4 regions of the Thauera sp. SWB20 genome follow, and region 4 is predicted to be linked to each of the others. Evidence: predicted binding sites of a transcription regulator. Region 4 holds the regulator's gene; each other region holds the start of a gene.
What was found. Region 4 encodes sigma-54, which starts transcription at its own class of promoters, with help from an activator protein. Its sites were predicted from a motif close to TGGCACGCTTNCTGCTNA; they were not measured.
Positions count from the first base shown of each region.

Region 1: PO78_RS14695 (circularly permuted type 2 ATP-grasp protein) is a predicted target of sigma-54. The motif match lies at 1,746-1,763, and genes of this name have one in related genera.
Region 2: PO78_RS00925 (ammonium transporter) is a predicted target of sigma-54. The motif match lies at 4,575-4,592, and genes of this name have one in related genera.
Region 3: flgB (flagellar basal body rod protein FlgB) is a predicted target of sigma-54. The motif match lies at 5,661-5,678, and genes of this name have one in related genera.

Region 1 is NZ_JTDM01000020.1:144,815-152,286, reverse strand. It holds gene PO78_RS14700 (alpha-E domain-containing protein) at 1-233, opposite strand, end outside; gene PO78_RS14695 (circularly permuted type 2 ATP-grasp protein) at 271-1,701, opposite strand; gene PO78_RS14690 (transglutaminase family protein) at 1,861-2,823, opposite strand; gene PO78_RS14685 (circularly permuted type 2 ATP-grasp protein) at 2,834-5,440, opposite strand; gene PO78_RS14680 (transglutaminase family protein) at 5,447-7,472, opposite strand, start outside.
Region 2 is NZ_JTDM01000007.1:8,532-16,003, forward strand. It holds gene gdhA (NADP-specific glutamate dehydrogenase) at 1-22, opposite strand, end outside; gene PO78_RS22705 (hypothetical protein) at 19-198, opposite strand; gene lysM (peptidoglycan-binding protein LysM) at 327-803, shown strand; gene PO78_RS00910 (acyl-CoA thioesterase) at 900-1,328, shown strand; gene PO78_RS00915 (TIGR03862 family flavoprotein) at 1,335-2,633, shown strand; gene PO78_RS00920 (trimeric intracellular cation channel family protein) at 2,683-3,315, shown strand; gene PO78_RS00925 (ammonium transporter) at 3,346-4,548, opposite strand; gene PO78_RS00930 (TrkH family potassium uptake protein) at 5,048-6,220, shown strand; gene PO78_RS00935 (potassium channel family protein) at 6,261-6,908, shown strand; gene PO78_RS00940 (hypothetical protein) at 6,989-7,210, shown strand.
Region 3 is NZ_JTDM01000021.1:635,856-643,327, forward strand. It holds gene PO78_RS20195 (flagellar basal body P-ring protein FlgI) at 1-210, opposite strand, end outside; gene PO78_RS20200 (flagellar basal body L-ring protein FlgH) at 221-898, opposite strand; gene flgG (flagellar basal-body rod protein FlgG) at 907-1,689, opposite strand; gene flgF (flagellar basal-body rod protein FlgF) at 1,938-2,678, opposite strand; gene flgE (flagellar hook protein FlgE) at 2,711-4,063, opposite strand; gene PO78_RS20220 (flagellar hook assembly protein FlgD) at 4,079-4,753, opposite strand; gene flgC (flagellar basal body rod protein FlgC) at 4,804-5,208, opposite strand; gene flgB (flagellar basal body rod protein FlgB) at 5,220-5,624, opposite strand; gene flgA (flagellar basal body P-ring formation chaperone FlgA) at 5,821-6,549, shown strand; gene flgM (flagellar biosynthesis anti-sigma factor FlgM) at 6,682-6,981, shown strand; gene PO78_RS20245 (flagella synthesis protein FlgN) at 6,996-7,472, shown strand, end outside.
Region 4 is NZ_JTDM01000019.1:100,076-107,547, forward strand. It holds gene PO78_RS12290 (lytic transglycosylase domain-containing protein) at 1-636, opposite strand, end outside; gene PO78_RS12295 (5-formyltetrahydrofolate cyclo-ligase) at 682-1,272, shown strand; gene ilvA (threonine ammonia-lyase, biosynthetic) at 1,310-2,833, opposite strand; gene hprK (HPr(Ser) kinase/phosphatase) at 2,906-3,853, opposite strand; gene ptsN (PTS IIA-like nitrogen regulatory protein PtsN) at 3,822-4,307, opposite strand; gene hpf (ribosome hibernation-promoting factor, HPF/YfiA family) at 4,444-4,767, opposite strand; gene PO78_RS12320 (RNA polymerase factor sigma-54) at 4,786-6,240, opposite strand; gene lptB (LPS export ABC transporter ATP-binding protein) at 6,263-6,985, opposite strand; gene recX (recombination regulator RecX) at 6,972-7,421, opposite strand; gene recA (recombinase RecA) at 7,438-7,472, opposite strand, start outside.

The DNA of each region.
Region 1 (7,472 bases), on a different contig from region 4:
TCGAGCACGACGAACTCGATCACGTCGCAGGCGGAGAGCGGCCTGCCGGTGCGGGCGAAGGCCTCCGACAGTTCGCTGATGTCGAGGATAGCGGACCAGCTCTCGGTGTCGCCGCCGTTGGCCCCGGGCAGCAGCGACATGCGGTAGGACACGTCGAGCATGCGCACGGTGTTCTCGGCGCGCTCGGTGTAGCGCGCCATCCAGTACAGGTGGTCTGCGGTTCGGCTCAGCATGGGGGTTCTCCTTGGCAATTGCGCGGCGGCAGGCGGCTCAGCCCACCACCCAGGTGTCCTTGGTGCCCCCGCCCTGCGAGGAGTTGACCACCAGCGAGCCAGCCTTGAGCGCGACGCGGGTGAGGCCGCCCGGCACCATGCGGATCTCGCGTCCGCCCGAGAGCACGAAGGGACGCAGGTCGATGTGGCGCGGCGCGATGCCGGCGTCGACGAAGGTCGGGCAGGTGGACAAGGACAAGGTCGGCTGGGCGATGTACTTCTCCGGCGCGGCGAGGATGCGCTGGCGGAACTCCTCGATCTCGGCCTTGGTGGCCGCCGGCCCCACCAGCATGCCGTAGCCGCCGGCGCCATGGACCTCCTTGACCACCAGCTCGGGCAGGTGGGCGAGCGTGTAGGCGAGGTCGTCGGGTTCGCGCAGCATCCAGGTCGGGACGTTGTTGAGGATCGGCTCCTCGCCGAGGTAGAAGCGCACCATCTCGGGCACGTAGGGGTAGATCGACTTGTCGTCCGCCACCCCCGTGCCGACCGCGTTGGCCAGCGTCACCCGGCCGGCGCGGTAGGCCGACATCAGGCCCGGCACACCGAGCATCGAGTCGGCGCGGAAGACCTCGGGGTCGAGGAAGTCGTCGTCGAGGCGGCGGTAGATCACATCCACCCGCCGCGGCCCCTGGGTGGTGCGCATGAACACGGTGTCGTCCTCGACGAAGAGGTCCTGGCCCTCGACGAGCTCGATGCCCATCTGCTGGGCGAGGAAGCTGTGCTCGAAGTAGGCGCTGTTGAAGGCGCCCGGGGTGAGCAGCACCGCGGTGGGGTCGAGTACGCCGGCCGGCGCCACCGCGCGCAGGGTCTCGAGCAGCAGGTCGGGGTAGTGCTCGACCGGCTGCACGTCGTAGCGCGAGAACAGGTCGGGGAAGAGCCGCATCATCATCTTGCGGTTCTCCAGCAGGTAGCTCACCCCCGAGGGCACGCGCAGGTTGTCCTCCAGCACGTAGTAGTCGCCCTTGCCGTCGGCACCCGCGGCACGCACCAGGTCGATGCCGGCGATCATCGCGTACAGCCCGCCGGGCACGTGCACACCCTTCATCTCGGGGCGGAACTGGGCGTTGTCCAGCACCTGGTCGGCGGGGATGCGTCCGGCGCGCAGGATCTCCTGGCCGTGGTAGATGTCGGCGAGGAAGGCGTTGAGCGCGCGCACGCGCTGGCGCAGGCCGGCCTCCAGCGTGCGCCACTCGTCGCCGGGGATGATGCGCGGCAGCAGGTCGAAGGGGATCAGGCGCTCCTTGCCGCCGTCGGCGCCATAGACGTTGAAGGTGATGCCGACGCGGTGGAAGGCCAGGTCGGCCTCCTTGCGCTTGCGCGCGATCAGCTCGCGCGGGGTGTGCCCGAGCCACTCGCTGTAGGGCTGGTAGTGCGTCCGGATCGTGCCGTCGGCGGCGTGCATCTCATCGAAAGGCTTGGCGGCGTTCATGGCGTGCTCTGCGCGGATGGTTTATCGACTCCCTCGCAGGGCCTACAGCAGAAAGCGTGCCAAGCCCATGAAACGCGCAAAGCCGCGCCGACAACGGGGTCGGGCACGTCGACGTCCGCGGGCACCGCGCTGGTGCGCACCATGGTGGCCGCCGACGCATCAATCTGGTGCGTCGGCGGCACGCGCCGGGCGCCCGCCCCGCCGTGGGGGCGGGCCCTCCTCCACCGGCATCACCGTCACCGCGACCTCGACGCCGTGCCCGCCCCCGCCGAGAATGACGCCGCGCAGCGGACACACGTCGCCGTAGTCCCGCCCCCAGGCCAGCGTGATGTGACCGCTGCCAGGCTGCAGGTCGTTGGTCGGATCGATGTCGATCCAGCCCGCGCCCGGGCACCACAGCGCCACCCAGGCGTGCGAGGCGTCGGCGCCGATCAGGCGCGGCTGGCCCGGCGGCGGCTCGGTGAGCAGGTAGCCGGAGACGTAGCGCGCAGCCAGGCCGAGCGCGCGCAGACAGGCGATCATCAGGTGGGAGAAGTCCTGGCACACCCCACGGCGCGCCGCGAAGACCTCCGCCACCGGGGTGGCGACGCTGGTCGCCGCGGGATCGAAGCGAAAATCGGCGTGGATGCGCGCCGACAGCGCGAGCAAGGCGTCGAGCACCGGCCGCCCCGGGGTGAAGCTCGCCAGCGCATAGTCGGCGTACTGCGCCGCCTCGTCGCCCAGCGCCACGAAGGGCGAAGCGAAGCGGTACTGCCCGGCGTCGCGCGCGTCGGCGCGCAGCGGCGCGTGGCCGGAGAGGCCGTCGCGCAGGTGGTCGCGCGCGGTCTCCCAGGGCGGACTCGCCGCCGGCTCGGGCCAGGCCGGCGGGTCGACGCGGATGCGGCTGCGTGCGCGCACGACGAGTTCCGTGTGCGGCGCGTGCAGCGCGAACGCGGTCACCGGGTTGCCGAAGAAGTCGCTGCGCTCGCTACGCCGGGCCGGCGCCGGCGCGATCTCCAGGTGGTGCGCGAGGGTGCGCTGGCCGGCGCATTCGCGCGGGCGCAGGTGAGCCACCTGCTGCGACAGCGCCACCGCACTGTCGTAGCGGTAGGTGGTGTCGTGGAGGATCTCGTAGAGCGCCATCGCCGCCGCCCTACAGCGACACGGTCGCCCGGCTGCGGGCGTCGAGGTGGGTGAAGTAGCGCCGCGCCAGCGCATCGGCGAGCTCGTTGCCGCCGCGCCAGATGTCGTCCAGCACCTGCCGCAGGGGCTCGCAGTGGCGCGCCTGTGCGGCCGCGCGGCTACGCGCGCCGGCCAGCTCGTGCACGAAACAGTCGCACAGCGCGAGCGCGTCGAGCGCGGCCAGGCGTTCGCGCAGCGGCGCGGCGAGCGCGGCGCCGTCGGGCAGCAGGGCGACGTGCTCGGCGAGCGAATCGAGCTGGTAGCGCAGCGCGCGCGGGTTGTCGCCGTCGAGCATGACCAGCTCGGCCACCGGCTGCGGGGCCAGGCCGCGCGCGTGGCGGCTGCGGTAGCGCAGCTCGGCGTCGGTGATCGCGAGCAGCACCTTGAGCCCGCCTTGCGAGGGCTCGAGCAGCAGCGCCGACAGCGCGGCGGCGAGAAACTGCAGGCGCTCGATGCGCCGCCCGATCGACAGGAAGCGCCAGCCGGCGTCGCGCGGCATGCTCTCGATGACGAAACCCGACAGCGTCACCAGCGACAGCAACGACTCGTCCAGGCGCTGCAGCGCCTCGCCGAGGCGCGGGGCCTGAGCCGGCGCCGCGGCAAACTCCGACAGGCGGTTGTAGATGCGCCAGCTGTCCGGCGACAGGCGGTCGCGCACCAGGGCTGCGACGCGCAGCACCTGGCGCAGGTTGGCCACCACGCTGCCGGGCTGGGCGGGATCGAAGAGCGCCTGAGCGAGCGGCGCGGGGGGTGTGGGTGCCGCGTCGGCCTCCCCCGCCACGGTGGCGAGCAGGCCGCGCTGCCGGCACAGCGCCTGCAGGGCCGCGGTCACCTTGCCATCCTCGCCCAGCCACGAGGCCTCGCCGGCCTCGCCCAGGCGCGCCAGCGTCTCGCGGCCGAGGCGGGCGGCAGCGTCGGCGCGCTCGCTGTAGCGTCCGAGCCAGAAGAAGTTCTCCGCCACCCGGCTCGACAGGCCGAGCACGCGCGCCCCCCCGGCAAAGGGCGCGAGCTGGCCGGGCACGATGCGCGGCACCGGACGCGGCCGCGCCGGCGAGCCGAGCACCCAGGCGTCCTTGCTGCCGCCGCCGTGCTGCATCGACACGATGCGCATGTCGGCCTCCGAGGCCACCCGGACGAGCCCGCCCGGCAGCACGCGAAACCCCTCCGCCCCCGCCGCCGCGAACACGCGCAGCCCGATGTTGCGCGCGACCAGCGCGCGCGCGTCGCGCGCGGGCGCCTTGTTCCCGGCGCCGCCCGCCTCGTCCGCCAGCACCGGGGCCTGCGAGAGGTTGACCATCTCCTGCGCGACGAAGTCGAAGGGCCGCAGCGCGATCCGTGCCGCCAGCGCGTCGAGCTCTGCCACCGGCAGGTCGCCGCAGAACACCGGCCGCGCACCCAGGGTGGGGTAGGCCGGCTTGATCACCAGCTCGCGCAGGTGCTTCAGCGCGTATTCGCAGGCCGCCGGCTCGCCGCACCACCAGGTCGCCACCGAGGGCATGCGCAGCTTGCTGCCGAGCAGGTGCTCGCACAGCCGCGGCAGGTAGCCGAGCAACGCCCCGGTCTCGAGGATGCCGCTGCCGAGCGCGTTGGCCACCGTCACCATGCCGGCACGCACCGCCGCCACCAGGCCGGCGACGCCGAGCGCGGAGTCTTCGCGCAGTTCGAGCGGATCGCACCACAGGTCGTCCACCCGGCGCAGGATCACATGCACCCGGCGCAGGCCCTCGAGCGTGCGCAACCAGACCTTGTCGTCGCGCACGGTGAGGTCCTGGCCCTCGACGAGCGGGAAACCCATCTCGCGGGCGAGGAAGGCGTGCTCGAAGTAGGTCTCGTTGTAGGGCCCGGGCGTGAGCACCACGATCAGGGGATCTTCCCCGGCCGCCGCGCCGTCGGCCGGCGCGAGCTCGACGAGGCCGTCGCGGAAGCCCTCGAAGAAGGGGACCAGCGGCTCGACGCCGGCGGCGCGGTAGAGCTCGGGCAGCACGCGCGCGACCACGCTGCGGTTCTCCAGCGCGTAGCCCGCACCCGAGGGCGCCTGGGTGCGGTCGGCCACCACCCACCAGCGCCCGTCGGGCGAACGCGCCAGGTCCACCGCGTACAGGTGCAGGAAGCGCCCGCCCGCCGGCCGCGCGCCCACGAGCGGGCGCAGAAAGCCGCTATGGCCATAGATGAGCGCGGGCGGCACCAGACCCTGCTCGAGCAGGGTCTGCTCACCGTAGAGGTCGGCGAGGATGCGGTCGAACAGGGTGGCGCGCTGGATCACCGCGGCCTCGATCTGCGCCCACTCCGCCGCGGGCAGCATGTAGGGCAGCAGGTCGAGCTCCCACGGGCGCGCGAAGCCGCGCGGATCGGCATACACGTTGTAGGTGATGCCGTTCTCGTGGATCTGCCGGCCAAGCGCGGCCCGCCGCGCCGACAGCTCGTCGGCGGGCATGGCGGCGAGGCCGTGGAAGAAGTCCCGCCAGTGCGGCCGCAGCACCACGACGCTGCCGATGCGTTGGCAGAGCTCGTCGTAGCGGTCGGGCCGCGCGACGTAGCGGGCGAGCAGCGCGGGCGGGCGGTGCGGCTGGACCTGCATGGCGGGTCAGCCCTGGCGGCGCAGGTCGAGGGTGAAGGGGAAATCGGCGTTGCGCGTGGCGGGCGCGGGTGCGACGCGACCCGGCGTGTGACCGGTGGTAGTGAAGCGCGCCAGGCGGCGGCCTTCGGCCTCGTACGGGTTCACCGGGTAGCTCTCGTGGTTGCGCCCGCCCGGATGCGCGACGTGATACACGCAGCCGCCCATCGAGCGCTGCATCCAGCCATCGACCAGGTCGAACACCAGCGGCGCGTGCACGCCGATGGTCGGGTGCAGGCAGGACGGCGGCTGCCAGGCGCGGTAGCGCACCCCGGCGACGAACTCGCCCACCGTGCCGGTGGGCTGCAGCGGCACGGCGCGGCCGTTGCAGGTCAGCACGTGGCGGTCGTCGTTGAGCCCGGACACCTTGACCTGCAGGCGCTCCACCGAGGAGTCGACGTAGCGCACCGTGCCGCCGGGCGCCCCCTCCTCCCCCATCACGTGCCAGGGCTCGAGCGCCATGCGCAGCTCGACCCGCACGCCGCGCGCGGCGAACTCGCCGTACCTGGGGAAGCGGAACTCGAAGTGCGGCGCGAACCAGTCGAACTCGAGCGGGTAGCCGAATTCGCGCAGCTCGCCGACGACGTCGCGGAAATCCTCCGCCACCCAGTGCGGCAGCAGGAAGCGGTCGTGCAGCTCGGTACCCCAGCGCCGCAGCCGACCCGGGGCATAAGGCTGCTGCCAGAAGCGCGCGATCAGCGCGCGCAGCAGCAGCTGCTGGGCCAGGCTCATGCGCGCGTGCGGCGGCATCTCGAAGGCGCGCAGCTCGAGCAGGCCCAGCCGCCCGGTGGCGCTGTCGGGGCTGTAGAGCTTGTCGATGCAGAACTCGGCTCGGTGGGTGTTGCCGCTGGCGTCGATCAGCAGGTTGCGCAGCAGGCGGTCGATGAGCCACGGCGGCACCTGGATGCCCGCCTCCGGCATCTGCTGGAAGGCGACTTCGAGCTCGTGCACCGAGTCGTGGCGCGCTTCGTCCACCCGCGGCGCCTGCGAGGTCGGGCCGATGAAGAGCCCCGAGAACAGGTAGGACAGGCTGGGGTGGTTGTGCCAGTAGCTCAACAGGCTGCGCACCAGGTCGGGCCGCCGCAGGAAGGGCGAGTCGCCCGGCGTGGCACCGCCGAGCACGAAGTGGTTGCCACCGCCGGTGCCGGTATGACGGCCGTCGAGCATGAACTTCTCGGTCGACAGGCGCGCCTGCCGAGCCTCCTCGTAGAGCGTGCCGGTGCGCTCGACGAGTTCGTCCCAGCTCGCCGCGGGGTGGATGTTGACCTCGATGACGCCCGGGTCGGGGGTGATGCGGAAGTGCGCCAGGCGCGGGTCGGACGGCGGCTCGTAGCCTTCGAGCACCACCGGCAGCTTGAATTCGGCGGCGGTGTCCTCGATGGCGGTGACGATCTCGAGGTAGTCCTCCAGCGCGGCAGTCGGCGGCATGAAGAGATGGAGCAGGCCGCCGCGCGGCTCGGCGCACAGCGCGCTGCGAGTGATCCAGGCGGCGGACTCGAAGGGTGCCGGACGGCGAGCGGGGTCGGTGCGCTCGTCGCGGCGATCCAGCGCGGACGTACCGGGCCGCGGCACCGCGGCCTCGCCCTGCACCCCATGGAAGCCGGCATGTTCGACACGGCTCGGCGTCCACCCGCCGCCGTGGGCGGCGAAGGGGAAGCCGAGGCCGCTGTCGGCGCCGAGCGTCGTGCCCGTCGGCCGCAGCTGCTGGCGCAGCTCGGCGTGCGCGGGCAGCGTCGGGAAGGGCTGGTTGGGGTCGGCGGGGTGGATCGAGGGCAGGTCGCCCTTGCCCGCCCAGGGCTGGGAATCGAGCGGCAGGCGGTAGCCGATCGGCGAATCGCCGGGGATCAGGTACAGGCGCTCGGCACGCAGGAACCACGGCCCGCTCTGCCAGCGATCGGCGCCGACGTGATCGCGCACCAGCGGCAGCACGTGCCCGACGACCTGCCTCAGCCCCTGGTCGAAGACCTTGGCGAGCCGCGCGCGTTCGAGCGGGTCG
Region 2 (7,472 bases), on a different contig from region 4:
CCTCGAGGGACTGATATTTCATGATGTTGGACCCATGGATTGATTGAAGACAGGTTTTTCTTGCGCACGCGCACACGCGATGGCCTCGGTTTTACCCGAGGCCATCGCGCAGTGCAGGCCAATATTGTGCATCAACTCCCCTCTTTGGTGCATGATCTTCGTCAAACCTGCGCCGACTATGACGTTTGACGCATTCATGCACCGTTCTTGTGCGTAACGATGAATGTCATCCGACCCTGCGTTCAGGCGCCGTGCATGGACCGGGAATGACCCAGGGGTTATCCTGACCGTGCACGTGTAGCCAAACCAACGACAGGGAGGTGTTCATGGGGCTGTTCGCATTCATCAAGGAAGCCGGCGAGAAGCTGTTCGGGACGGGCGAGGCCAACGCGGCGGCCGCCGATCCGGCCGCGGCCAATGCCAGGGCGGCGCAGGCGATCCATAACTACATCGTCGCGCTCAAGCTCGCGCCGGCGGACTTGGGCGTGAGCTTCGACGCCGCGAAGAGCCTGGTCGTCGTCAGTGGCACCGCGCCCGACCAGGCCACGCGCGAGAAGATCCTGCTCGCCGCCGGCAACGTCGCTGGCGTGGCCGAGGTCGAGAACCGCCTGTCGGTGGCGCGTGCCGAACCCGAGGCGCAGTTCCACACCGTGGCGCGCGGCGACACGCTGTCGGCGATCGCCAAGAAGTACTACGGCAACGCCAACCAGTACCCGGCGATCTTCGAGGCCAACAAGCCGATGCTGAGCCACCCGGACAAGATCTATCCTGGCCAGGTGCTGCGCATCCCGCCGCAGGCCTGATCACGCATCACCGGCAGGCGGCTTTGCGCTTGCCCCGCCGAGGCCCGGGCCGTTACGCTCGGGCCTCTTCCGTTTCCGCCTCCGCAAACATCCACCATGGCCCGCATCCGGATCGAGCTGCCCGAGCGCTTCACCTTCTCCACCGACATCCCGCTGCTGGTGTCGCACATCAACTACGGCAACCACCTCGACAACGCCCAACTGCTCGGCATCGTCTCCGAGGCGCGCGTGCGCTTCCTCAAGTCCATGGGCTATTCCGAGCTCGACATCGAGGGCCTCGGCATCATCGTCGCCGACGCCGCGCTGCAATACCGCTCCGAGGCCTTCCACGGCGAGACCATGCGGGTGGAGATGGGCGCGGCCGACTTCCATGAGCACGGCTGCGACCTGGTGTGGCGCATGGCGGAGGCGGCCAGCGGACGCGAGGTCGCGCGCGGCAAGACCGGCATCGTCTTCTTCGATTACGGCCAACGCCGCAAGGCGACGGTGCCGGAAGGTTTCGGCCGCCGCTTCGTTCCGGCCTAGGCACCCGTGGAGCGCGCACGCGTCGCGGTCGTCGGTGGCGGCCCCGCCGGCCTGATGGCGGCGGGCGCGCTCGCCGAGCGCGGCTGCACGGTCACGGTGTACGACGCCATGCCCTCGGTCGGGCGCAAGTTCCTGCTCGCCGGGCGCGGCGGGCTCAACCTCACCCACGCCGAGCCCCTGGCGGACTTCCTCGGCCGCTACGGCGCCCGCCGCGACACGCTCGCGCCGCGCATCGAGGTCTTTCCGCCGCAGGCGCTGCGCGAATGGGCGCACGGCCTGGGTGTCGAGACCTTCGTCGGCAGCTCCGGCCGCGTCTTCCCGCAGGAGATGAAGGCCGCGCCGCTGCTGCGCGCCTGGCTCGCCCGCCTGCGCGCGACCGGCGTGCGCTTCGCGGTGCGTCACCGCTGGCTGGGCTGGGCGGAGGATCCCGCGCAGGATGGCGCGCTCCGCGCGGGCCTGCAGCACCTGCGCTTCGCCACCCCGGACGGCGAGCAGACGGTCGAGGCCGACGCGCTCGTGCTCGCGCTCGGCGGCGGCAGCTGGGCGAAGCTCGGTTCCGATGGCGCCTGGGTGGCACCGCTACGCGCCGCCGGGGTCGAGATCGCCGACCTGCTCCCGGCCAACTGCGGTTTCGACGTCGTCGGCCCCGCCGGCACGGGCTGGAGCGCGCACTTCCTCGATCACTTCCGCGGCCAGCCGCTCAAGTCCGTCGCCGCACGCTGCACCGACCCCGCCGGCCGCGTCCATGCGCGCGCCGGCGAATGCCTGATCTCCGCCACCGGTATCGAAGGCGGCCTGGTCTATGCGCTCTCCGCGCCGCTGCGCGACACCCTGCTCGCGCGCGGCGAGGCCGTGCTCGAGCTCGACCTCGCCCCCGGCCGCAGCCTCGAGCGCCTCGCCGCCGAGCTTGCCCGCCCGCGCGGCAGCCGCTCGTTTTCCAGCCACCTGCACAGCCAGGCCGGCATCAAGGGCGTCAAGGCCGGCCTGCTGCGCGAATGCCTGGCGAAGGCCGAGTTCGACGATCCCGCCCGCCTCGCCGCGGCCATCAAGGCCATGCCGCTGCGCCTCGTCGCCACGCGCCCGCTCGACGAGGCCATCAGCAGCGCCGGCGGCGTGCGCTTCGAGGCGCTGGATGCGCAGCTGATGCTGCGCGCCCGCCCCGGCGTCTTCGTCGCCGGCGAGATGCTCGACTGGGAAGCGCCTACCGGTGGCTACCTGCTCACCGCCTGCTTCGCCACCGGCCTCGCCGCCGGAACCGCCGCCGCCGACTGGCTGTCGCAGCAACCCCGACCGCCCTGCCCCTGACGCCTCACTCCTTCCGCCTCACGCCTCACTCTTCACGCCTCGCACCCCAATGAACCTCCACCCATTCCTGGTCGCAATCGAAGTCGGCGGCACCCTGGCCTTCGCGATGTCCGGCCTCATCGAGGCCACCCGCAAGCGCATGGACATCGTCGGCGTGTTCTCGGTCGCCTTCGTCAGCGCCTTCGGCGGCGGCACCCTGCGCGACATCCTGCTCGACCGCCGCCCGCTGTTCTGGATCGAGAACCAGGAATACCTCTGGCTGGTGCTGGCCATGGTGGCGACGACGCCGCTATGGCTGCAGACCCTGCGCCACAAGGTCGGCGGCCGCCTGATGGAGCTCGCCGACGCGCTCGGCCTCGGCCTCTTCGCCATCTCCGGCGCCACTCTCGCCGACGCCGCCGGCATGCCGGTGCTGGTGTCGATGATGATGGGGGCGATCACCGCGGTGTTCGGCGGCGTGTCGCGCGACGTGCTGTGCAACGAGGTGCCCAAGGTCTATAGCGACCACCGCCCCTACGCCATGTGCGCGCTGTTCGGCTGCGGCGTCTTCCTCGCGCTCGACGCGATCGGCCTGCCGCTGCCGATCGCCACCCTGGCCGGCATCGCCGCCGCTACCGGCTCCCGCCTGCTCGCGCTCGTCTTCGACGTGCGCCTGCCGGCCTGGCCGGCGCATCGGGACTGAACGCGGGGTCGGCGAACGACCGCCTGCCAGTTACCAGTTCGACTCGCGCTCGGCCGTCGCGGTGATGCGGTGGATCGACAGGTCGGCGCCGTTGAACTCTTCCTCGTGGTCCAGGCGCAGGCCCACCGCGAGCTTGAGCCCGCCATAGACGAGCACCCCGCCGGCGAGCGCGACGGCGATCCCGAGCGCGGTCATGATCGCCTGCGAGGCGAACGCCACCCCGCCCAGCCCGCCCAGCGCCTGGCTGCCGAAGATGCCCGCCGCCAGCCCGCCCCAGGCGCCGCACAGGCCGTGCAGCGGCCACACCCCGAGCACGTCGTCGATCTTCCAGCGGTTCTGCGTCAGCGTGAACATCACCACGAACAGCCCCCCCGCCACCGCGCCGACCACCAGCGCACCGAGCGGGTGCATCACGTCCGAACCCGCGCACACCGCCACCAGCCCGGCGAGCGGCCCGTTGTGCACGAAGCCCGGGTCGTTGCGCCCGGCCGCGAGCGCCGCCACCGTGCCGCCGACCATCGCCATCAGCGAGTTGATCGCCACCAGCCCGGAGATGTTCTCCAGGCGCTGCGCCGACATCACGTTGAAGCCGAACCAGCCCACGATCAGGATCCACGCGCCGAGCGCGAGGAAGGGGATCGACGAGGGCGGATGCGCCGAGATCTGCCCGTTGCGCGCATAGCGCCCGCGCCGCGCGCCCAGCAGCAGCACCGCCGGCAGCGCGATCCAGCCGCCCATCGCATGCACCACCACCGAGCCGGCGAAGTCGTGGAACTCCGCCCCGAAGCTCGCCTTCAGCCAGGCCTGGATGCCGAAGGCCTGGTTCCACGCGATGCCCTCGAAGAAGGGATAGACGAAGCCGACGAGCAGGAAGGTCGCCGCCAGCTGCGGCTGGAAGCGCGCGCGCTCGGCGATGCCGCCCGAGATGATGGCGGGGATCGCCGCCGCGAAGGTGAGCAGGAAGAAGAAGCGCGTGAGCTCGAAGCCGTGGTGCTCCACCAGCGCGCCGGCGCCGGAGAAGAAATGCACGCCGTAGGCGATGCCGTAGCCGATGAAGAAATAGGCCAGCGTCGACACCGCGAAGTCGGACAGGATCTTGACCAGCGCGTTGACCTGGTTCTTCCGCCGTACCGTCCCCACCTCCAGAAAGGCGAAGCCGGCGTGCATGGCGAGCACCATGATGGCGCCCAGCAGGATGAACAGCACGTCGTTGCTCGTTTGAACGGGTTGCATGATGCCTCCGAAAGTGACGGGCATCCTTAGCAAGCACCGTTCCAGTGCGATGAATCGGGCGGAATCCAATGCGTCACGCCATGATGGTGCGCAGAAGACGCACCAGAGGGGTGCGTTCGTCAGGCAGCGCGCACCGTGGCGGGGCGTGGCGAGGAGCTCGTCATCGCGCGTGCCGGCCAAGCCGTCGCAGCGCGGACCGCCTGCCGTCCCGTACGCCGCAGGATCGCCGGCTCGTCGAAGAACCGCAGGTGTCGAGAGCCGACATGTCCGGTCAAGCGGGCGTATGATCCGCAGCCGACAAGCGCCAGTTGCGGCGCAGCAGCATGACGCGAAGGAAGTCTTGACTTGAAGGTTCGAGAGGTCCAGCACCCGGCGCACATCGTTCCGTTGGCCTTCCTGATCACGATCCTGATCGGGACCGCGCTGCTCATGCTCCCGCGCGGATGCGGTCGGCGCGCCATGGATCGCAGCCCTGTTCACCGCGGTGTCGGCCGTGTGCGTGACCGGCCTGGTGACGGTGGACACCGGCACCTACTGGTCGTCGTTCGGGCAGTGGGTGATCATGGCGCTGTTCCAGATCGGCGGCTTCGGGATGATGACCGCCGCCACGCTGCTCGGGCTGCTGGTCAATCGCTCCTTTCGCCTGCGCACACGACTCACGGCGCAGGCGGAAACCCACACACTCGGGATCGGCGACGTCAGCAGCGTCGCCAAGCTCGTGCTGTTCGTGACCGTGATCGTCGAGGTGATGACCGCACTGGCGCTGGCTCTGCGTTTGCATCTCGGTTACGACCTGCCTTTGGCCGAGGCTGCCTGGAGCGGCCTGTTCCATTCCGTCTCGGCCTTCAAAAACGCCGGCTTTTCGATCCACGCCGATGGCTTGATCCGCTACGCGTCCGACAGCTACTTCCTCGCACCCGTCATGCTTGCGATCGTGATCGGCGGTCTCGGCTTTCCGGTGCTGCAAGACCTCCGCAACAAGCTCAGGGACCCCCAGCATTGGTCCGTGCACACCAAGCTGACACTCGTGGGAACGGCCGTGCTGCTGGCTGGCGGCGCGATCCTGCTGCTTGCCTTCGAGTGGGCGAACCCGCGCACCCTCGGATCGATGCCGGCAGGGGACAAGCTGTTGTCGGCGATCTTCGCGTCGGTGTCGGCACGCACGGCCGGATTCAACTCGATCGATATCGGTGGGCTGACGCACGAGAGTCTCGGCCTGCACTACTTCCTGATGTTCATCGGCGGCGGCAGTGCCGGCACGGCCGGTGGCGTGAAGGTGGGCACGGCGATGATCCTGGTGATGCTGGTCATCGCCGAGATCCGCGGCCGGATGGACACCGAGGCCTTCGGCCGGCGCATCAGCCATTCGGCCCAGCGCCAGGCCATCACCGTGCTGGTCCTCAGCAGTGCGGTCGTCGTGCTGGGCACGGTGTTCATCCTGCACACCACCGAGATCGCCACCGACCGGGTCATCTTCGAGGTGATCTCGGCCTTCGCGACGGTCGGCCTGTCCACCGGCATCACTGCAGACCTGCCGGATTCCGCCCAGCTGATGCTGATCCTGCTGATGTACATCGGCCGGGTCGGCACCATCACATTGGCGGCGTCGCTCGCGCTCGGCGAGCACCGCATGCCCTTCCGCTATCCAGAGGAGCATCCCGTTGTTGGCTAGGTTATTTACAGAGCAGTTCGCCTTCTCGAAAGGCGACAGTGTGGTCGTGATCGGCCTCGGGCGCTTCGGGGGAGCCGTCGCCAATTCGCTGATGCAGCTCGGGCACGACGTGATGGGCATCGACCGCGATGCGGAGCCGGTGCACGAATGGGCGGATCTGCTCACCCATGCGGTGCAGGCGGACTCGACCAGTGCGATGACCATGCGCCAGCTGGGCGTGGGCGACTTCGCGCACGCCATCGTGGGGATCGGCGGCGACCTGGCCGCGAGCCTGATGACGGTGATGGCGCTGACCGAACTCGAGATCCCGGACATCTGGGTCAAGGCCATGACGCCCGAGCACGGCAAGATCGCCGAGCGCATCGGCGCACATCACGTGGTCTACCCGGAGGCCGACATGGGCGAGCGCGTCGCGCATCTCATCAGCGGCCGCATGATGGACTACATTGAATTCGACGACGGCTTTGCGATCGCGAAGATTCAGGCGCCGAGCGTCACGCACGAGCGCTCGCTCGCGGAATCGGCGGTGCCCGAGCACTTCGGCGTGACGGTCGTCGGCATCAAGCGCGCACACGAGGATTTTCAGCACGGCAAGCCGGGCAGCGTCGTGTCGCCGGGTGACCTGCTGATCGTTTCCGGACCGACGAAGAAGGTCGAGGCGTTTGCGGCCAGCGGTCGGCGCCGATAGCTGGCCAGCGTCGAGGTGGCGGCTGCGCTGCGACCGTGCCGGCCTGTGCAATGTTCTCATTCCCGGAAAGGCCGCGGAAGATGCTCAACTGGATCCTGAATCAATTCAAGCGACAGTCGGCCGAGGATCTCGAGCGGGCGCGGGAAATGGTAAAGGCCGCGGAAAGGGGGCACTCGCACCCGGACCTCGGGAAGGCACGCGATGTCGCGCGTACGCTCGGAATCGAAGTGGATGTCCATGCGAGCGCCGAGCAGCTCATCCAGGCAATCCGCCGTTACCTCGCGCGCCACGGCGAGATGTGAACCCGACCGCGCAAGACGCCGAACGAGCGCTCGAGCCGGGGGACGCCGACCGGCAGCACGGCAGCTTTTGAAGGATCCCCATCGGCTGGGAATCTGTCGTGGGAACATCGGGGTGATGAATGTCTCTTCCGCATCCGGTCGAGACCGCCACCGTCGGTTTGCCGCGCCCCAACGCGGGTTCGGGGCTGGGAGTGTTTCAGTCCGGCCAGATCGAGACGACCATACACGTTTCGCCCTGCCGCTGCGAAAGGTGGAGGTTTCA
Region 3 (7,472 bases), on a different contig from region 4:
CACGGTGAAGGGGGTCTGCGTGGTCTGGTCGCCCGAACCGTCCAGGCCGACGACCAGCCCGTAGCCGACGAGCTGGTTGTCGCGCACGCCGGCCACCGAGGCGAGGTCCTTGATGCGCTCGGCCGCGGCGTACGCCTGCGCCGGATGCAAGATCAGCACGGCGAGGGAGACGACCGCGGCGCGCAGCAGAAGGGAGGCGAGACAGGACATGGCGCGGCCCTCAGAACGGCATGATCGCCACGAAGAAGCGCTGCAGCCAGCCCATGGTGTTGGACTCGTCGATGAAGCCGCTGCCGCGGTACTCGATGCGCGCATCCGCCACCTGGGTCGACTGCACGGTGTTGGCGGTGGTGACGGTGTTCGGGTTGATCACGCCCGAGAAGCGGATGAACTCGTTGCCCTGGTTGATCGCCACCATCTTCTCGCCCGACACCAGCAGGTTGCCGTTGGGGTAGACGTCGATCACGGTGACCGTGATCGTGCCGTTGAAGACGTTGTTGGCCGCGGCCGCGCCCTTGCCGTTGAAGTCGGACTCGGCATCGGCCTCGAGCTCCAGGCCGTTCAGGCCGCTCAAGGGCAGGCGGTTGATGGGGCCGATGCCGGCGCTCATGTTGCCGTTGCGGGTGGCGTTGGCGTTGGCGCTCTTCTCCGCGGTGTTGCGCTCGACCAGGTTGATCGTGATCGTGTCGCCGATGCGGCGCGCGCGCCGGTCCTCGAACAAGGGGCGTGCCTGCACGGTCTGGTAGATCGCGCCATTGGCGGGCAGCGCGGTCGCCATCGCCTCGGGGCGCACGCTCATCGGCTGATGCACCGCAGACGGCGGGGTGGTCTGGATCGCGGCGCAGCCCGACAGCAGCGCGAGCAGGCCGACGGCGATCGAATGCCTGGCGAGCTTCATCGTGCGCCTCACAGCTGGGTCAGCCGGCCGAGCATCTGGTCGGAGGTCGAGATCGCGCGCGAGTTGAGCTCGTAGGCGCGCTGGGTCACGATCATGCTCACGAGCTCCTCGGCGACGTTGACGTTGGAGACCTCGACATAGCCCTGGTTGAGCACGCCCGCGCCGTTGGTGCCCGGCTGGGTGGGCGTGGCCACGCCGCTCGAGGCGGTCTCGTAGAACAGGTTCTCGCCCGCGGCCTGCAGGCCGCCCGAGTTGATGAAGGTGGCGAGCTGGATGGCGCCGATTTCCACCGGCGCGGTCTGCCCGGCCTGCAGCACGCTGACCGTGCCGTCCTTGCCGATGGTGATCGAGAGCGCGTCGGCGGGGATGTTGATGTTGTCGGCCAGGGTGTAACCGCTGGCGGTGACGACGTTGCCCTGACTGTCGAGCTGGAAAGCGCCGTCACGGGTGTAGGCGGTGGTGCCATCGGGCATGGCGACCTGGAAAAAGCCGTTGCCCTGCACCGCGACGTCGAGCGAGCCACCGGTCTGCTGCAATGTGCCCTGGGTGAAGATGCGCTCGGTCGCCACCGGCTTGACGCCGGTACCGATCTGCAGGCCGCTGGAGATCTGCGTCTGCTGGGTCGACTGTGCGCCAGGCTGGCGGATGGTCTGGTAGAGCAGGTCCTCGAAGATCGCACGCTGACGCTTGAAGCCGTTCGTGGAGACGTTGGCCAGGTTGTTGGAGATCACGTCCAGCGAGGTTTGCTGGGCATCCAGCCCGGTACGGGCGGTCCACAGGGAGCGGATCATGATGGGTTCCTTTGCCTTGCGTTGCCGGGGCGGCAGGATTTGCCGTGCGGGGTTGGAATACCCAGCTGAAATTGCCGCCGTGCTGCCGCTTTTTCGATGGGATCAGTCTAGGCCGGTGCCGTCACCGACCATCCTGCGATAAGCAACGCAAAAACCGTGCTAATCGAAGCGGCCGGGTGCGCAAAAAAGGCCGGGCGCCCCACGCTACCCGGCCCGCGCAGCCCGGCTCGGCGGGGAGCGCGCCTCGATCAGCCCTGGCCGCCGATGACCCGCGCGGCCGAGCGGTCGTTCTGCTCGGCGGTCGACAGCATGCGGGTCTGCATCTCGAACTGACGGGCAAGCGAAATCATCTGCACCATCTGGTCGACCACGTTGACGTTGCTGCCCTCGAGATAGCCCCCGGCGACGCGCACATTGGGATCGACCGGCGCGGGCGCCCCGCCCTGCAGGCGGAAGAGGCCGTCGTCGCCACGCACCAGCTGCGCCTCGGGCGGATTCACCAGCTTGAGCTGCGCGACCACGTTGACCACACCCGGCTGATCGGGCTGCAAGGCCGAGACTGAACCGTCGACACCGATGGTGATCTCGTTGTCGGGCGGGATCGTGACCGGCCCGCCGTCGCCCAGCACCGGCCTGCCGTCGCGCGTCTGCAGGACGCCGTTGGCGCTCACCGCGAGGCTGCCGTTGCGGGTGTAGGCCTCGCTGCCGTCCGGCATCTGCACCGCCAGCCAGCCTTTGCCGGCGAGCGCGACGTCGAAGGGCCGGCCGGTGAACTGCAGCGGCCCCTCGGTGAAGTCGTTGGCGACGCTGGCGTCGACCGTGAAGGCGCGCGTGCGCAGCGCCTCGGTCTGCACCTCGACCGCGCGCAGCTTGTGCAACTCTGCGCGGAAACCCGTGGCGTCGACGTTGGCGAGGTTGTGCGCGACCGCCGCCTGCTGGTCCATGGTGCCCTTGGCGCCGGTCATCGCGGTGTAGATCAGGCGGTCCATCGCTGGCCTCTCGTGTCAGGCAGGTTTCAGGATCAGCGCAGGTTCACCAGGGTCTGCAGGACCTGGTCCTGCGCCTTGATGGATTGCGCGTTGGCCTGGTAGTTGCGCTGCTGCACGATCATCTGCACCAGCTCGTTGGTGAGCTCCACGTTGGCGTCCTCGATCATGCCCGCCGAGACCACGCCCGCGACCCCTTCGCCGGCCTTGGACGGCGCAGTGAGGCCGGATTCGGTGGTCGCTTCCCAGAAGTTGTTGCCGATCGACAGCAGCGCGTTCGGATTGCGGAAGGTCTGCAGCGCGAGCTGGGCGAGTTCGCGCGTCTCGCCATTGGTGTAGCGACCGGTCACGATGCCGTCCCGCCCCACGCTGACTCCGGCGAGCTCGCCGCCGGTGTAGCCGTCCTGGGTGAGCTCGGTGATCAGGTAGGAGCCACCGATCTGGCGCATGTCGCTGAAATCGACGTGGAAACGGATGCGGTCCGCACCCGGCGTGTAGGAAGCCGGGATCGCCAGCGGATTCGCAGCCGTCGGCCCGACGATGGGCGTGTTCACCGTACCCTTCTCGTTGAAGGTCAGGCTCCAGATCACGCTCGGGTCCTCGATCGAGCCATCGGTCCCGACCCCCAAGGGATAGCCGCCGTCCACGCTGGTGAAGACCTTCCAGGTGTTCTCGTTCGTGTTGACCGGATCGTTCGGGGTCGGGGTCACCTTGGCGAAGTAGTAGGTGAGCTCGTGCGACTTCCCGAGGCTGTCGTACGCCTTGATCGAGGTCGAGAAATTGTAGGTGCGCGCGTCCTGCCAGTTCTCGCCCGCAGGGAGCGGAAACGTGAAGGTCGAGCCGAACAGCTGTGGGTAGCGCTGGGCTGCGCTCAGGTCGTTCGCATCGAGGTTTCCGCCGATCTCCACCCGGCTGGTCGGCATGGGCTGGGAACCGACGATCGGCACCTGGACGTCCTTGAGGCCGCCGATCGGCGTGGGCAGGGCGCCCGGGGTGACCGGACTCTGGAAGCCCTTGAGCCTTTCGCCGGTGGGGGTGCGGATGAAACCCTCCTTGTCGAGCTCGAACTGGCCGTTGCGGGTATACACGTCCGGGCCGTTTTCGCGGCTGACCACGAAGAAGCCGTCGCCGTTGATCGCCAGGTCGAGCGGGTTGTTGGTGGTGGTGAGGTTGCCCTGGGTGAAGGTCTGCCGCACCGCACCGAGCGTGGCGCCCACACCCACCTGCTTGCCCGAGATCGAGCCGGTCAGCGAGGCCGCAAAGACGTCCGAGAAGATCGCGGAGCCGGTCTTGAAGCCGATCGTGTTGGTGTTGGCGACGTTGTTGGAGATGATGTCCAGGGCCTTGGAGGAAACGCTCAGGCCGCTCAAACCTTGCTGGAAAGACATGATCGAGGCTCCGGATCAGAGAATCTGCTTGATGTCGTCGTACTTGAAGATGCCGAGCGAGCCGACCTGGAAGTCGGTACCCGAGGCGCCGCGGATCACGCTGGTGACCGGGCCGAACTCGAGCGTCCGACCCGTGACCTTCTTGCCCTCGGCGAGCGCGCTCAGCTCGACCGTGTAGGCGCCGTCGACGGCACGCGAACCGTCGCTGGCGGTACCGTCCCAGATGAAGTTCTGGCTGCCCGCCTTGACGTCAGCGAGCTCGATCTTCTTGATCTCGAGGCCGGCGGCGTCCTTGATCGACAGCACCACGCTGTCGGCCGCGGCATCGAGCTCGAAACCGCCTACCGCGCCGGCCTCGGTGAGGGTCAGCTTCTTCCCCTCCACCAGCACGCCGCGCCCGACGAGCGCGGCAGCCTGCATCGAGTCGTAGGCGCTCTGGCCATCGACGAAGCTCTGGAACATCTTGTTCAGGCGCTCGATGCCGTCGACCGTGCTCATCTGTGCGAGCTGCGAGGTGACCTCCGCATTCTCCATCGGGTTGAGCGGATCCTGATTCTTCAGCTGGGTGGTGAGCAGGGTGAGGAAGCGCGAGTTCATGTCGCCGGAGGCCGAAGCCTTCGACTCCTCGCGCGTGTTGATCTTGGCGAGCACGCTCGCCGCGATGTCCTGGTTGTTCGTTACGCTGCTCATTCCTCTCTCCTGCTGTCGGCGTTTTCCGCGTCACGGCGCCTGCGGGGTGCTTACTGGCCGATCTGCAAGGTACGCTGAAGCAAGGTTCGTGCCGTGCTCATCACCTCGGCGTTGTTCTGGTAGGAACGCGAGGCGGAGATCATGTTCACCATTTCCTCGACCACGTTGACGTTGGGCATTTCGACGTAGCCGTCGGGGTTGGCGGCAGGGTTGTTGGGCTCGTAGACCAGCCGCAGGGGCGCGGCGCTCTCGACCACCTGGGTCACCTGCACGCCGACCGCCGCCGGGCCGGCGACCGGGCGCGCGGCGAACACCACCTGCTTGGCGCGGTAGGGCTGGCCGTCCTCGGAGGTGACGCTGTCGGCGTTGGCAAGGTTGGAGGCGGTGGCATTGAGGCGAAGCGACTGCGCATTGAGCGCCGAGCCGGCGATCTGGAAGACGTTCAGCATGCTCATGGCGGCTCTCCTTACTGGCCGGTGATCGCGGTGTTCATCGAGCGCAGCATGCCGTTGATGAAGGTCACGCTGGCCTCGTAGTGCAAGGCGTTCTCGGCGAAGGCGGCGCGCTCGACGTCCATGTTCACCGTGTTGCCGTCCACCGCGGACTGCAGCTCGCTGCGGTAGCCGGTCAGGCTTTCGAGCGCAGGCGCGGGTGCGCTGCCGATGTGGCCCGCCTGCGTGGTCGCCATCTGCACACCCTCCCGCGAGGCATTGAGCGCGCCCTGCAGCGCGGCGCGGAAATCCACGTCGCGCGCCTTGTAGTGCGGCGTGTCGGCGTTGGCGATGTTCGAGGCGATCAGCTGCTGGCGGTGCGCCTGCAGGTTCAGCGCGGTCTGGTGGAACTGGATCTGCCGGTCGAAAAGGGTCTTCATCGCTGTGCTCCCGGGACGGTGCGCCCGGACGTTCCGGACGCAGTTTCCATGCCAGCGATGGTAGGCGCGGGCCGGCAAGACCCTGGCGCCGATAAGGGGGGCAAAGCCCGGCCAATTTCGCCGCCATCCGCCGGCAAGGATTGCCGGCGGGCGCTGCCGGTTGCCAGGCCGGCGGGGGTCATGGTGCAATCCCGCCATGACGACTCCCCTCCACCGCAGGCTCGCCGCAAGGCGACTGCGCGGCCCGGCCGCTGCGCTGTGCGCGGCCCTCGTGCTGCTTCCCTCCCCCGCCGCGATCGCCCAGCACGCCGAGGGGGCGGTCGAGGCCCGCGTGCGCCAGTTCCTGCAGCGCCAGGTCGCCGGCCTGCCCGGCGAGGTGTCGATCGAGCTCGCGCCGCTCGATCCCAACAGCCAGTTGCCCGCCTGCGCCGCGCTCGAACCCTTCCTGCCCGCGGGCACGCGCGCGTGGGGACGCTTCAGCGTCGGTGTGCGCTGCGACTCACCGGTGACGTGGACCGCCTACCTGCAGGCGCGCGTCGCCGTGGTCGCCGACTACCTGATCGCCGCCCGCCCGCTGCGCGCCGGCCAGGTGCTCGGCCCCGCCGACCTCGGGCAGCGCAGGGGCGACCTCACCGCGCTCCCCGACAATCTCCTCACCGACCCCACCCAGGCCAGCGGCCACCACACCCGCATCGCGGTCGCCGCCGGCAGCCCCTTGCGCGGCGACATGCTGCGCGTACCCCACGCGGTGCGCCAGGGCCAGACCGTGAGCGTGCTCGGCGTGGGCGCGGGCTTCCGGGTGGCGAGCGAAGGCCGTGCGATGAACAACGCCGCCCCGGGTGAGAAGGTGAGGGTGCGCCTGGCCGACGGCCAGGTCGTCACCGGGACCGCACAGGCGGGCGGCGCAGTGGCGCTGGAGTTCTGAGGCGGCTGCGTGCCGAACGGAGACGGCCGCGAGCGGATGGCCGAGCGTGAAAGATTTCATGCTTTAATCGCTCAAGTTCCACGCCATCGCGCCGAAGAGAACGTCAGAGTCACTCTGTATGGGAACTGCGCCATGAAAATCGAAAGCTCGGGCAAGGCGATTGCCCCCTCCACCGCAGCGGAGGCCCGCCCACGCAGCCCCGCGAGCCCCGGCGCCACGGTCTCCGCCGGCAGCGAAAAGGTCCAGCTCTCCTCGCTGTCGTCCAGCCTCGCCAAGGCCGAGGCGAGCATCGCCCAGACCCCGGTCGTCGACGCGCAGCGCGTCGAGGAGATCAAGCAGGCGATCGCCAACGGCGAATTCAGGATCGACGCCGGACGCATCGCCGACGGGCTGATCGACAGCGTGCGCGAGATGCTCGCAGGCCAGCGCTGAACGCTTCACCGCGCATGAACCGTCCTGCCGTCCCGCCCTCCTCCGCCGACCGCCAGCGCCTCGCGCTGCTGATCGAAGCGGAAGCGATCCAGCTCGGAGAGTTCGTCGAGCTGCTCGCGCGCGAGGAGGCGCTGCTGATCGCCGGGGAGGTCGATGCACTGGTGGTGCTCTGCCAGGACAAGAACGAACGCTACCGCCGCCTGCAACGGCTCTCCGACGACCGTAGCCTGCTGCTCGGCCGCTTCGGCCAGGCGGTCTCCGACACCGTGATTCGCGACTGGCTCGCCGGCTTGCCGCGCGTGCTGGCGCGCTGGGACGAGGTCCTCGGCTTGGCCCGCACGACGCGCGAGCGCAACGCCCTCAACGGCAAGCTCATCACCGAGCGCATGGCGCACAATCAGGCCGCGCTCAGCCTGCTGCTCTCGGCCGCCGACCAGCCGCCGCTCTACGACGCCGAAGGCCATACCCGCGCCATTGGCGGCGGGCGCATG
Region 4 (7,472 bases):
GGCGTTGCCGGCGGGCAGCAGCGACAGGCTGGCGAGCGCAGCCTCGGGCTTGCGGGTGTCGATCTGTCGGCGGATGCGCCACCACACGCGTTCTTCGTCCACCGCGCCGGAGTCGACCGCCGCGCGCAGCGGCGTGTCGCAGGTCGGATCGGCGTCGGCGAGGGTGTCCCATTCGCGTGCGAGCTCGGCGAAGACGCTGCGCTCGCCGGTCAGCACGCGCGCGCTCCAGGCGTTGCAGCGCAATTCGGCGTCGGGGCTGCGCAGGTCCGCGTACACCGCGAGGAAGCCGCTCCAGTCGCCGTCCCTGGCGAGGCGGCGCAGCCAGTCGGCGCGCAGGCGTTCGGCGAGGTTGGAGCCGGCTTCCTCGGCGAGGAAGGCTTGCAGGGCTGCGATGGGCACGGGCTCTTCGGCACGCGCGAGGCGGTTGATCAGCAGCCAGTAGCGCGGATAGGCGTCGAGGGGGTGGGCCTCGCGCACGGCTGCGAGGCGTTCGAGCGTGCTGCGGTCGCCCTTGCGCAGGGCCTCGCGAGCGGCGACGATACGCCCGTCCCCGGATTCGCCGCCAATCTGCGCGAACGCGCCGGCGGGGGCGAGGAACGTCGCGGCCGTGAGCGCCGCAACCAGTGCCTTCTTCATGCCAGGTGATGCCTCCGTTTGACCGCCAACCATACCATATCGAAGATGAGTTTCGCCCCCTTGTCCCATGATCCCGGCGCGCGTCGCCAGCGCATGCGCGAACATGCGCTGGCGTTGCGCGAGCGCCTGCCTGCCGAGCGTCGCGAGCGCCTCGCCGCGGCAATCGGCGAGCATCTCGACGACCTGGTCGGACGCTTGCAGCCACGCCGGCTCGCCTTCTGCTGGCCCTACCGCGCCGAGCCCGACCTGCGCCCGTGGGTGCAGGCCTGGCGTGCGGCCGCGCCCGGGCGGGTGGCGGCCTTGCCGGTGGTGCTCGAGCGCCATGCGCCGATGATGTTCCGCGCGTGGACGCCGGGCGTGCCGATGCCGCTCGACCGCCATGGCATCCCCCACCCGGCGGACGGCGAGGCGGTCGAGCCCGAGCTGGTGCTGATCCCCCTCAATGCCTTCGACGAACGCGGCTACCGCCTCGGCTACGGAGGGGGCTACTTCGACCGCACGCTGGCGGTGCTGCGCACCGTGGCGGTGGGCGTGGGCTTCGAGGTCGGGCGCGTGCCCGACACGCTGCCGCAGGAGTTCGATCGCCCGATGGACTGGCTGGTGACCGAGGCGGGGGTGGCGAAGCCGCGCGCCTGAGCGGCGGCTGCAACCCTGCACGGCCTGCCTGCGGGGCTCAGCTCCCGGACAGGAACATGCGGTAGGCGGGGTTGTCGGTCTCGGCCACGTAGTCGTAGCCGAGCCGCTGCAGGAAGGCGTCGAAGGCGTCCTTGTCGGCCGGCGGCACCTGCATGCCGACCAGCACGCGGCCGAAGTCGGAGCCGTGGTTGCGGTAGTGGAACAGCGAGATGTTCCAGTCCGAGCGCAGGTTGGAGAGGAAATTCATCAGCGCGCCCGGGCGCTCGGGGAAGACGAAGCGGTAGACCACCTCGTTTTCCACCTGTGGCGCGCGTCCGCCCACCATGTAGCGCACGTGCGACTTGGCCATCTCGTCGTCGGTGAGGTCGAGCGCAGGCAGCTCGTGGCGCTCGAGCATCTCCACCAGGCGTCCGACCTCGCTGCGGTTGTGCACGGTGACGCCGACGAAGATGTGGGCGCGCTCGGCGTCGGCGTAGCGGTAGTTGAACTCGGTGATGTTGCGGTTGCCGAGCACGCTGATGAACTTGCGGAAGGAGCCCGGCTTCTCGGGGATGGTCACCGCGAGCACGGCCTCGCGCTGCTCGCCGAGCTCGGCGCGCTCGGCGACGAAGCGCAGGCGGTCGAAGTTCATGTTGGCCCCCGAGGCCACCGCCACCAGGCTCTTGTCGCGCAGCTTGTTGCGGCGGGCGTACTCCTTGGCGCCGGCGACGGCGAGCGCGCCGGCGGGCTCGAGGATGGAGCGGGTGTCCTCGAAGACGTCCTTGATCGCGGCGCAGATGGCGTCGTTGTCGACCACGATCATCTCGTCCACATACTGCTGGCACAGGCGGAAGGTCTCGGCACCGACCTCCTTGACGGCGGCGCCGTCGGCGAAGATGCCGACCTGCTCGAGCGCGATGCGCTTGCCCGCGGCGAGCGAGCGCGTCATCGCGTCGGCGTCCACCGCCTCGACGCCGATGATCTTCGTCTCCGGGCGCAGGCGCTTGATGTAGGCCGCCACGCCGGCGATCAGCCCGCCGCCGCCGACACAGCAGAACACCGCGTGGATCGGCTTCGGGTGCGCGCGCAGGATCTCCAGGCCCACCGTGCCCTGGCCTGCGATCACGTCGGGGTCGTCGAAGGGGTGGACGAAGGTGAGTTTCTCGCTCTTCTCGAGCTCGAGCGCGTGCGTGTAGGCGTCGGAATAGGATTCGCCTGCGAGCACGACCTCGCCGCCGCGCGCCTTGACCGCGTCGATCTTGATCTGCGGCGTGGTGCTCGGCATCACGATCACCGCGCGCACGCCCAGTCTGGCCGCCGACAGCGCCACGCCCTGGGCGTGGTTGCCCGCCGAGGCGCAGATCACGCCGCGCTTCAAGGCCTGCGGCGACAGGTTCGCCATCTTGTTGTAGGCGCCGCGGATCTTGAAGCTGAACACCGGCTGCATGTCCTCGCGCTTGAAGTAGATGCGGTTGTGCGTGCGCGCCGACAGGTTGGTGGCGAGGTCGAGCGGTGTCTCGACGGCGACGTCGTACACCTGCGCGTTGAGGATGCGTTCCAGGTAATCGGGAGTGGAGCTCATGGCCGGCCAGTAGGCTGCTGCAAAGCGATCGAGCGTAACAGCCGGCGGCGCCGTGCCGCAAGTGCGGGTGGCTCAGTCGGCGCGGTAGGCCTCTTCGGCGTGCAGCGCGCGCGCCTGGCGGTCGATGAATTCCTGGGTGGAGTCGATGCCGCGCAGCTTGAGGATGGTCGAGCGCACTGCGGCCTCGAGCAGCACCGCGAGGTTGCGTCCCGCGGCCACCGGCAGCACGACGCGGGCGACCTTCACGCCGAGGATGTCCTGCGTCTCCTGCTGCAGCGGCAGCCGGCAGGGGTCGTCGGGACCGGGTTGGCGGCGGTCGAGGTGGCAGATCAGGCGCAGGCGCATCTTCCGCCGGCACGCGGTCTCGCCGAAGATGGTGCGGATGTTGATCAGGCCGAGGCCGCGCACTTCGATGAAATCCTGCAGCATCTCGGGGCAGCGGCCCTCGAGCACCGTGGGCGCGATGCGCGACAGCTCGACCACGTCGTCGGCGACGAGGCCGTGGCCGCGCGAGATCAGCTCGAGGCCGAGCTCGGATTTGCCCGCGCCGGAATCGCCGGTGATCATCACGCCGAGCCCGAGCACGTCCATGAACACGCCGTGCAGCGAGACCTTCTCGGCGAGCTCGCGCGACAGGTAGAGGCGGAGCTGGTCGATCACGCTCGCCGAGGGGTGGCGCGCGGTGAACAGCGCGACGTCGTGCGCCTCGCAGATGCCGTGGAGGATGTTGGGGATCTCGCAGCCGTCGGCGACGATGATCGCGGGGGGGTGCGCCGAGAGGATCTCGTTGAGGTGGTGGGCGACCTTCTCGTTCGCCTGGCGTTGCGCCCACGCGAGCTCTGCGGCGCCGAGCACCTGTAGCCGGGTGGGGTGGATCAGGTTGAGGTGGCCGACGAGGTCGGCCGGCCAGATGCGCTCTTCGGCGACCGACAGACGGGCACCGATCGGTCCGCTGACGTGGACGAGGCTCAGGCTTTCGCGGTGCGCCTCATACAGCCGGGTCAGGCTGGTTTGCCGCATCGGCACCCCAATTCACGAACAGGCGGTGGATCTGTGCGGCATCCGTCGCGCCGTGCAGGGTCTCGCGGAACTCGCGGTCGCTGAACATCTGCGCGAGCTCGGACAGCAGCTGCAGATGGGTTTCGTTGGCCTGTTCGGGCACGAGCAGCACGAACAGCATGTCCACCGGACGGCCGTCGGGAGCATCGAACTGCACCGGGGTGGCCAGGCGCAGAAAAGCGCCGGCGGCGTCCTTGAGCCCCTTGATGCGGCCGTGCGGGATGGCGATGCCCTGGCCCAGTCCGGTCGAGCCGAGGCGTTCGCGGGTGAACAGGCTGTCGAACACGGTGCTGCGGGCGATGCCCTGGTTGTTCTCGAACAGCAGGCCGGCCTGTTCGAAGACGCGCTTCTTGCTGCTCGCGTCGAGATCGATCACCACGTTGGAAAGCGGCAGGAGTTGGGATATCAGGCTCATTCGCAGGTGGGCTCGCGCACTCTTCCGTCAGCTGCCGCCAGGGGGGCGGGAATCCGGTCCGGGGCGTGTGCGGCCGCGCTTCGTGAAAACGCGCGCATTATAACCACACCCCGGACGGGGAGCTTCAAGCCGGTCCTCAGGCCTCGGGGACCTGGTGCTTGAGCGACTCGTGGTTATGGTCGGACTGCTTCTGCTTGTACTTCTGAACCTGACGGTCGAGCTTGTCGGTCATCGCGTCGATCGCCGCGTAGAGGTCGGCGTCGTCCGCTTCGACGAAGAGGTCCTTGCCGCGCACGTGCAGCGTCACCTCGGCTTTCTGCTTGAGCTTTTCGACCGACAGGATGACGGTGACGCTGGTGACGTTGTCGAAATGGCGGATGACGCGATCGAGCTTGGAGGTCACGTATTCGCGGATGGCGGGGGTGACTTCGACGTGGCGCCCGGTGATGTTCAGATTCATGGATGACTCCTGTTGTTGTCAGAGGGATTTGCGCAGGCTGACCGGCGGGATGTTGAGGGACTCGCGGTACTTGGCGATCGTGCGCCTCGCCACGACGATTCCCTGTTGGCCGAGAATTTCGGCGATCTTGGCGTCGGACAGCGGCTTCTTGCTGTCCTCCGCGTCCACCAGCTGGCGAATCAGCGCACGAATCGCCGTGGAGGAAGCCGCACCGCCGGTGTCGGTCGCGACATGACTGCCGAAAAAATACTTGAGCTCGAAGACTCCGCGCGGCGTCGCCATGTACTTCTGCGTGGTGACGCGCGAGACGGTGGATTCGTGCAGCTCGAGCTGGTCTGCGATCTCCCTTAGGGTGAGTGGCCGCATCGCCACGTCCCCATGATCGAAGAACTGCCGTTGCTGGTCAACGATGGCCTGGGACACGCGCAGGATGGTGTCGAAGCGCTGCTGGACGTTCTTGATCAGCCAGCGCGCCTCCTGCAGCTGCCCGCCGAGGCCGCCGCCCTGTGCGCGGTTCTGCTGGAGCAGACTGGCGTACAGGCGGTTGATGCGCAGGCGGGGCATCGCTTCCTGGTTCAGGCTCACGGTCCATTGGCCGCGCAGCTTGCGCACGACGACGTCGGGCAGCACGTAGCGCGTCTCGGCGGTGGAGTAGCGCGAGCCGGGGTGGGGGTCGAGGCTGCAGATCAGGGCCTGCGCTTCGCGCAGACCCTCGTCGTCACAGCCGGTGAGCTTGCGGATACGGGCGAAGTTGCGCTCCGCGAGCAGTTCGAGGTGGCTGGTCACGATCTCGAGAGCGAGAGGGCGTATCGGGCACTCGGGCAAGGCCTGGAGCTGCAGGGCCAGACATTCCTGCGGGCTGCGCGCGCCGATCCCGGCCGGCTCGAGGCTCTGCACGTGGCGCAGGGCGATGGCGAGCTCGTCGAGATCGACCTCGGCGTCCTGCGGCAACAGCTCGAGGAGATCTTCCAGCGGCTGGTGCAGGTAGCCGTCGTCGTCGAGTGCCTCGATCAGGAAGCGCACCAGCGCGCGGTCGCGGTCGGACAGGGGCGAGAGGGCGACCTGCTGGTCGAGGTGTTCGCGCAGCGACACGCCGGCGGCCTGGATGTCCTGGTAGTCGCCGTCCTCGTCGTCCTCGCTGCGGCTGGACGCGCCCTGACCCACGTTGGACCAGTCGATGCCCTCGTCCTCGCTGCTGCCTTCGCCGCCCTCGTGCGTGATCGACTCGCCCGCCGGTTCGGCGGCGGGTTCCGGCGCGGCTTCGCGCTCGGGCGCGTTGCCCGGCGGCGGCGCGGGGGCGTAGTCGACGCCGCCGTCGCCATCCTCGCGCTCGAGCATGGGATTCTCGAGCAGCACGCGCTCGATCTCCTGGTTCAGCTCGATCGTAGACAGCTGCAGCAGCTTGATCGACTGCTGCAGCTGGGGCGTCAGCGTGAGGTGCTGGGAGAGCTTGAGCTGGAGGCTGGGTTTCATCGCGGTCGGCAGGAGGGCGGGCTCACAGGCGGAAGTGCTCGCCGAGGTAGACCTGGCGCACGCGCTCGTTCTCGATGATCTCGGTAGGTTCTCCGCTCGCCAGCACGCGACCTTCGCTGATGATGTAGGCGCGGTCGCAGATGCCCAAGGTCTCGCGCACGTTGTGGTCGGTGATCAGCACGCCGATGCCGCGCTCCTTGAGGAAGCGGATGATCTTCTGGATGTCGATGACCGCGATCGGATCGACCCCGGCGAAGGGCTCGTCGAGCAGGATCAGGCGCGGGTCGGTGGCGAGCGCGCGGGCGATCTCGCAGCGCCGGCGCTCCCCGCCCGAGAGCGAGATCGCGGTGTTGTCGCGCAGGTGATGGATGCCCAGTTCCATCAGCAGTTCCTCGAGCCGCTCCTCGATCTGGCGGCGTTCAAGCCCCTGGAGTTCGAGCACGGCGCGGATATTCTCGGCCACGCTGAGCTTGCGGAACACGCTCATCTCCTGCGGCAGGTAGGACAGGCCCAAGCGCGCGCGGGCGTGGATCGGCAGGTGGGTGAGGTCGGTGCCGTCGAGGGCGATCTGGCCGCCGTCGGCGCGCACTAGACCCACAATCATGTAGAAGCAGGTGGTCTTGCCGGCGCCGTTGGGACCGAGCAGGCCGACGACCTCGCCCGAGCCGACCTCGAAGCCGACGTCATGCACCACGGTGCGCGCCTTGTAGCGCTTTTGCAGGCCGGCGACCTTAAGCAGACTCATCGTAGGGCTCTTTCAGCAGCTTGCGGATCAGCTCGGGGGCGAAGCCCCGGGTTTGCAGGAAGCGCGCCTGGCGCGCCCATTCGCGTGCGTCGGCGGGTGGGGTGGCGAAGCGGCCGTGCAGCACCGCGCGCGCCCGCTCGATCTCGGATTCTACGCACTCGTCGGCGAGCGCCTCGTCGATCCGGTCACGGTCGATGCCTCGCCGCACGAGCTCGTTGCGCAATCGTGCGGTGCCGAAGCGCGCCGCCTTGCCGCGCACGAAGGCCTCGGCGTAGCGCTCGTCGGACTGCAGGCCGAGCTCGCGCATGCGCTCGAGCACCGCTTCGATCTCGGCCGGCTCGCCATGGGGTGCGAGCTTGCGCGCAAGTTCGGCGCGCGAGTGGTCGCGCCGGGCGAGATGGCGGAGCGCACGTTCGCGCAGGCTCGGCTCGCCCATGTCGGTGCCGACGGGGTCAGGCCTCGGCCGGCGCCGGGGCGGACGCGGCGG